DNA from 3 places in the Streptomyces sp. NPDC001594 genome. Region 1 is predicted to be linked to each of the others. Evidence: riboswitches for the same ligand, from Rfam matches in the RefSeq annotation. Region 1 holds a riboswitch; each other region holds the start of a gene.
What was found. A riboswitch is a leader RNA that binds a small molecule or an ion and turns the genes downstream of it on or off. The one in region 1 is predicted to bind cobalamin.
Positions count from the first base shown of each region.

Region 2: another riboswitch for cobalamin. It lies ahead of ACFY0O_RS23115 (energy-coupling factor ABC transporter permease); the one in region 1 lies ahead of ACFY0O_RS28080 (ribonucleoside-diphosphate reductase subunit alpha).
Region 3: another riboswitch for cobalamin. It lies ahead of ACFY0O_RS12485 (ABC transporter substrate-binding protein); the one in region 1 lies ahead of ACFY0O_RS28080 (ribonucleoside-diphosphate reductase subunit alpha).

Region 1 is NZ_JBIAVB010000015.1:168,252-170,439, forward strand. Features, by position in the region: gene ACFY0O_RS28065 (carbon starvation CstA family protein) at 1-88, shown strand, start outside; gene ACFY0O_RS28070 (CstA-like transporter-associated (seleno)protein) at 85-282, shown strand; gene ACFY0O_RS28075 (GNAT family N-acetyltransferase) at 395-892, shown strand; cobalamin riboswitch at 951-1,082, shown strand; gene ACFY0O_RS28080 (ribonucleoside-diphosphate reductase subunit alpha) at 1,229-2,188, shown strand, end outside.
Region 2 is NZ_JBIAVB010000011.1:262,700-264,887, forward strand. Features, by position in the region: gene ACFY0O_RS23105 (hypothetical protein) at 1-40, shown strand, start outside; gene ACFY0O_RS23110 (flavodoxin family protein) at 50-760, opposite strand; cobalamin riboswitch at 884-1,079, shown strand; gene ACFY0O_RS23115 (energy-coupling factor ABC transporter permease) at 1,109-1,807, shown strand; gene ACFY0O_RS23120 (energy-coupling factor ABC transporter substrate-binding protein) at 1,804-2,169, shown strand; gene cbiQ (cobalt ECF transporter T component CbiQ) at 2,173-2,188, shown strand, end outside.
Region 3 is NZ_JBIAVB010000005.1:217,263-219,450, reverse strand. Features, by position in the region: gene ACFY0O_RS12490 (FecCD family ABC transporter permease) at 1-191, opposite strand, end outside; gene ACFY0O_RS12485 (ABC transporter substrate-binding protein) at 188-1,177, opposite strand; cobalamin riboswitch at 1,220-1,358, opposite strand; gene ACFY0O_RS12480 (DUF4352 domain-containing protein) at 1,479-1,988, shown strand; gene ACFY0O_RS12475 (GMC oxidoreductase) at 2,104-2,188, shown strand, end outside.

The sequences.
Region 1 (2,188 bases):
GCTGATCGCCACGGCCGAGGAGAAGGCCCGGCTCGCGGCGGCCGGCCTCGACAGCGGCGGCGGCCGCGTGAAGGACCCGGTCGCGTGAACGGGGTCCGCGGGGCCCTGGCGAAGGCGCGGTACTTCGTACGGGAGTTCTCCGGCGAGGCCGCATACGACCGCTACGTCGCCCACGCCCGCTCCCACGACCCCGAGGCCGAGGTCCTGACCCGCCGAGCCTTCGAACACGCCCGCACGGACGCCCGCGAAGCGAACCCCCGGGAGGGCTTCCGCTGCTGCTGAGCGCCTGTGAAGGGCCCCGCGGTCTCCGGTCGGAGACGGCGGGGCCCTTCCGCTTGCCCGGCGCAGCCGGGACGGCGTCGGGCACCGGCACCCGTCCGGCACACTCGACGGCATGGACTTCGAGATCAGGACGGCAAGGGAAGACGAGTACCGGCGGCTCGGCGAGATCACCGGGCAGGCCTATGCCGGGGACGGGCTGCTCGACCAGAACGGGGACGACCGCTACCTCAACGTCCTGCGGGACGTCGCCGGGCGGGCCGGGGACGGGGAGGTGCTCGTCGCCGTGCGGGACGGGGAGGTGCTCGGCGGGGTGACGTTCGCCGCGCCCGGGAGCCGGCTCGCCGACATCGCCCGGCAGGGCGAGGCCGAGTTCCGGATGCTCGCGGTGGCCGCCGAGGCGCGCGGGCAGGGCGTCGGGGAGGCCCTCGTGCGGGCCTGCGCCGAACGGGCCTGCGCCCTGGACGGGGTCACCGCACTGGTGCTGTCCACCCAGCCGGCCATGCGCGGGGCCCAGCGGATCTACGAGCGGCTCGGCTTCGTCCGTACCCCCGAACGGGACTGGTCGCCCATCCCGGAACTGTCCCTGCTCACGTACCGACTGGAGCTGTGACGCCACGCTCCGCATGCACCCGACACAACATGTGGGGGCTACCGCATCGGGTCGCCCCCACATGTATGCTCATGCCTGCTGCCGCCGCAGGGGAATCCGGTGGGAATCCGGAACTGTCCCGCAACGGTGAGACGTACGCCCACCGGCGTGTCCGCGAGTCCGAAGACCTGCCGGCAGTACCCCCGGATCGACCGAACCGGGGTGTCGATTCGTCCGGGCCTCGCGGTTGGGCCGGTGGACGCCATGCGGTGCCGAACGCGCTTCTGCGCGCGCCCGCATGCGCCCACTCGCGCCCCGCTCCGCCGATGCCCGGGCCGAGTGAGGGAGAGCTCCCCCGTGACCATCGCGCCCGCCGCACCGCGCGCCGAGTCCGACCACCCCGAAGCAGAAGGTCCCGGGGCCGCCCTGCTGCGGACCCTCACCGAGCTCACGGCCGACCTCCCCGACACCGACCCCGGCCGGGTCGCCGCCGCCGCCCTGCGCGGCCGCAGCGCCGCCGCCGACGAGGCCGAACTGCGCGGGCTCGCCACCGAAGCCGCCGCCGGCCTGATCTCCGAGGACCCGGCCTACTCCCGCCTGGCAGCCCGCCTGCTGACGCTGGCCGTCGCCGACGAGGCCGCCGGCCAGGGCTCCACCTCCTTCGCCGAGTCCGTCGCCGTCGGCCACCGCGAGGGCCTGATCGCCGACCGCACCGCCGAGTTCGTCGCCGCCCACGCCGCCCGCCTGAACGCCCTGGTCGAGCACGCGCTCGCCGAGGGCGCGGACGACCGCTTCGGCTTCTTCGGCCTGCGCACCCTGCACAGCCGCTACCTGCTGCGCCACCCGATCACCCGCCAGGTCATCGAGACCCCGCAGTACTTCATGCTGCGCGTGGCCTGCGGCCTCGCCGAGGACGGGAGCGTCCGCGCCGTCGAGGAAGTGGCCTCGCTCTACCGCCTGATGAGCCGCCTGGACTACCTGCCGTCCTCCCCCACCCTGTTCAACTCGGGTACCCGGCACCCGCAGATGTCCTCCTGCTACCTCCTCGACTCCCCGCTGGACGAGCTGGACTCCATCTACGACCGCTACCACCAGGTCGCCCGCCTCTCCAAGCACGCCGGCGGCATCGGCCTGTCCTACTCCCGCATCCGCGCCCGCGGTTCCCTCATCCGCGGCACCAACGGCCACTCCAACGGCATCGTCCCGTTCCTGAAGACCCTCGACGCCTCCGTCGCCGCCGTGAACCAGGGCGGCCGCCGCAAGGGCGCCGCCGCCGTCTACCTGGAGACCTGGCACGCGGACATCGAGGAGTTCCTG
Region 2 (2,188 bases), on a different contig from region 1:
GCGGCTCGTGGTGGACGTCGCGCACCCGAACACCTGCTGAGGACCCCGCCTAGCGGTGTTCCGGGTTCGGGAAGTCGAAACGGCAGCCGGCGTCCCACTCGGAGCGCTGGTTGCCGTGGGCGGGGACGCCCCCGGCGCGCTTGAGGAGCGCCGCGAGGTGCATCAGGTTCCAGGACATGAACGTGGTGTTGCGGTTGGTGAAGTCGTTCTCGGGACCGCCGGAGCCCGGGTCCAGGTACGAGGGACCGGGCCCGGCCTCCCCGATCCAGCCCGCGTCCGCCTGGGGCGGGATCGCGTAGCCCAGGTGCTGGAGGCTGTAGAGGACGTTCATGGCGCAGTGTTTGACGCCGTCCTCGTTGCCGGTGATCAGCGCACCGCCGACGCGCCCGTAGTAGGCGTACTGGCCGTGCTCGTTCAGCAGCGAGGAGCAGGCGTAGAGCCGCTCGATGACCTTCTTCATCACCGAGCTGTTGTCGCCGAGCCAGATGGGGCCGCAGAGGACCAGGATGTCGGCGTCCATGATCTGGCTGTAGAGCACCGGCCACTGGTCGCTCTCCCAGCCGTGGTCGGTCATGTCCGGCCAGACGCCGGTGGCGATGTCGTGGTCGACGGCGCGGATCAGCGAGGTCCGGGCGCCGGCCGATTCCATGACGGCCCGGCTCCGCGAGATCAGCCCCTCGGTGTTGCTGGTCTCGGGCGAGCGTTTGAGGGTGCAGTTGACGTAGACGGCGGACAGGTCGAAGTAGTCGTAGGCGGCCACGCCCCCACCCTGCGGGCCGGCCGCCGGCCCCGCCAGCGCTCGGGGCCCGTCCGGGGGGCGAATCGGAATCCGGTCATCCGATCGGCCGGATCGGTCCGGGTTGATACCGGTCCGTGCGGGCGACTAGGGTCAGCTGGCCTTGGTGTTCGGGAAACCGGTGGAAAACCGGTGCGGCCCTCGCCACTGTGATCGGGAAGTCCAGCTCCACCCCTCGCGGGAGCCACTGGGACCGTGCGGGAGACCGTGCGGACCCGGGAAGGCGGAGCCGGGGCGGCAGTACCCGTCAGCCAGGAGACCGGCCGGGGCGCGTACGTCCATCCACGAGGTGCTGGAGAGGTCTCCCAACTCATGCACATAGCCGAGGGGTTCCTGCCCCCGCTGCACGCGGCCGCCTGGGGCGCCGCGTCCGCCCCGTTCGTCGTCCACGGGGTCCGCGCCCTGACCCGCGAGGTGAAGTCCCACCCCGAGAGCACGCTGCTCCTCGGCGCGTCCGGTGCGTTCACGTTCGTCCTGTCCGCCCTGAAGATCCCCTCGGTGACGGGCAGTTGCTCGCACCCCACCGGGACCGGGCTCGGCGCCATCCTCTTCCGGCCGCCCATCATGGCGGTGCTCGGCACGATCACCCTGCTGTTCCAGGCCCTGCTGCTGGCGCACGGCGGGCTCACCACCCTGGGCGCCAACGTCTTCTCGATGGCCATCGCCGGCCCCTGGGCCGGCTACGCGGTCTACAAGCTGCTGCGCGGGTCCGGCGCCCCGCTGATGGTCACCGTCTTCTTCGGCGCCTTCTTCGCCGACCTGGTCACCTACTGCGTGACCTCGGTCCAGCTGGCCCTCGCCTTCCCGGACCCGGCCAGCGGCTTCCCGGGCTCCCTGGAGAAGTTCGCCGGCATCTTCGCCGTCACGCAGATCCCGCTCGCCGTCAGCGAGGGGCTGCTGACCGTGCTGGTGATGCGGCTGCTGATGCAGTCCAGCAAGTCCGACCTGGTCCGGCTCGGGGTCGCCAAGCTGACCGGTGCGCGGCGGACCGAGGGGGCGTCGGCCCGATGAGCAGGAACGGCAAGATCAACACCCTGCTGCTGCTCCTGGTGGCGGCGCTGGCCGTGCTCCCGCTCGCGCTGGGGCTCGGCGAGGGCAAGGAGGAGCCCTTCGCGGGCGCCGACGCCCAGGCGGAGTCGGCCATCACCGAGCTGAAGCCGGACTACAAGCCCTGGTTCTCCCCGCTGTACGAGCCCCCCTCGGGCGAGGTGGAGTCGGCGCTGTTCGCCCTCCAGGCGGCGCTGGGCGCGGGCGTGCTCGCGTACTACTTCGGGGTCCGCCGGGGCCGCCGGCAGGGCGCGGCGCAGGCCCTCGCCGAGGCGGCGGCCGGAGCCGGGGGGCAGGCCCCCGCCGAGCCCGCGCGGGAGCCGTAGCCGGTGCTGCCCATCGACG
Region 3 (2,188 bases), on a different contig from region 1:
CGCGGCATCCGCACGTCCCACACGATGGAGGCGAAGGCCCCGCCGCGCGCCCCGGGCCCGGCCAGCAGGACGTCGAGGACCCGGCCGGGGGCGATGCGGACGGGTCCCAGGGCCAGCCCCGCCACCATCGAGCCGGCCAGCGCGGCCGCGAGGAGCACCAGGACGGCCGCGGTGCGGCGGCGCCCGGTCACGGGGCGTCGGGGTGCAGCCGGCGGCCGAGGGACTCGACCGCGTCGGCGACGCGCACGCCGAGGACGGCCGAGGACAGCGGCAGCACGACGAACCTGCGGTTCTTCACCGCGGGAACCTCCGCCAGCGCCGGATCGTTCAACAGGCGCTGCTTCTTGGCCTCCACGGGGGTGCCGCCGTAGTCGTAGATGAGGACGACCTCGGGCCTGCGCTCGATGACCTCCTCCCACGGCACGTCGCCGAAGGTGTCCTGGAGGTCGGCGAACACGTTCGTCCCCCCGGCCAGTGAGACGATCTCGTTGCCGATGCCCTTGCCGCCGGAGGTGAAGGCGGAGGCCTCGCCCGAGTCGTAGACGAAGACGGTCGGGCGGGCCCGGTCCTTGACCCGTGCGGTGACGGCGTCGATCCGGCGCTGCTCGTCCTCGACGAGGGCCGTGCCGCGCTCGGGCACGCCGAAGGTCCGGGCGACCTCGGTGATCTCGGTCTTCAGCTGGGCGAGCCCGACGCTGCCCGGGGTGCAGTACTCCACGCTGAGCCGCGAGTTGATCCCGGACCGGGCCAGCCCCTCGCGGTCCCGGCCCTGCCCCTTGTCGAAGGCGCTGGAGTAGCCGCCGTAGACGAAGTCCGGGTCGGCCGCGAGGAGCACCTCCTTCGACGGGTACTCCTTCGCCAGCACCTTGACGCCCTCGTAGGCGCTCCGGTAGGCGGGGAGGACGGCGTCGTCGAGGTAGGCGGTGCCGGCCATCCGGTCCTGGAGGCCGAGGGCCAGCAGGAGCTCGGTGGCGTGCTGGTTCATGGTGACGGCCCGCTCGGGCGGGGCCTGATAGGTGCTGCTGACGCCGCAGTTGGTGACGGTGTACGGGAACCCGGGCGCAGGCCGGGCCCCGGGGGCGGCCCGCTCCTCCCCGGGCGGACCGCCGCACGCGGTCAGGGACAGCAGGAGCGCGAGCGCGGTGAGCGGGCGCGGGGCGGCGCGGAAACGCGGCATGGTGAGGCCTCTCCGGGGGATCCTCGTCCCCGGTCGAAGTGAAGAAGTGAAGAGGCGGTACGTCAGTGTCTGACTCCCGGGACCCCGCGGACGGGGTCGCCGGTCACAGTGGCGGGACCGCACCGGATTCGCACCGGTTTCCTGTCCTGCACCGCCCGGGACAACCCGGCCAAGTCTGCCAGATGCCACCTTTGCCCCACAGAGCGGCCCAAGGGGCCCCGAACCGATGCCGCCGCCGGTGGCGGGAGCGGGCCTCACGGAGGATCGTGGGCGGCGAGGGGAGGTGTGGAGGAGGTCGGCCATGCGTCACGGCAGCCACACGGGCCACGGCGGTCCCCGGCGCGTGGTCAGGACCGCCCGTCTCCTCCTGGTCCCCGCCCTCGCGGCGCTGCTGCTCGGCGCGGGCACCGGCGGCTCCGGCGAGACCGTCTCCCTCGACGGCGACCGCCCCGGCGAGCGGCTCGACGTCACCCTCACCCGGGTCGTCGACCCCGCGGGCCCGGCGCCGGCGCCCGGGGCCGACCGGCTGGTCGCCGTGGAGCTGCGCCTGGAGAACACCGGAACGGCGCCCTACGCGGACTCCCCCGCCCCGGCCGCGCACCTCCTGGACACCACCGGGCGGCGCTTCACCGGCCTGAGCGCCGCCACGGACGCGGGCCCGGCCCTCCCCGGCACCCTCTCCCTCGCCCCGGGCGGGTCGGCCACGGGCTACGTCGTCTTCCGGCTGCCGGCCGAAGCCCGCCCGGCGGCGGTGCAGTTCGCCCTGGACGCCGGGCTCGGCGACGACGTCGCCCACTGGAGCCTGTCGTGATCCCTGTCGTGATCCCTGCCGTAACCGGCCGGAAATTACCTCGACGTATCTAGTGACTTAGCAGGCACCCGCCAGTAGAACTTGTTCCCACTCCGTCGAGAGTGAGGAACGCCACATGAACGACAAAGACCTGCACAGCAAGGTGTCCAAGGGTGTCTCCCGACGTGGATTCATCGCTGGAACCGGTTCTCTTCTGGGGG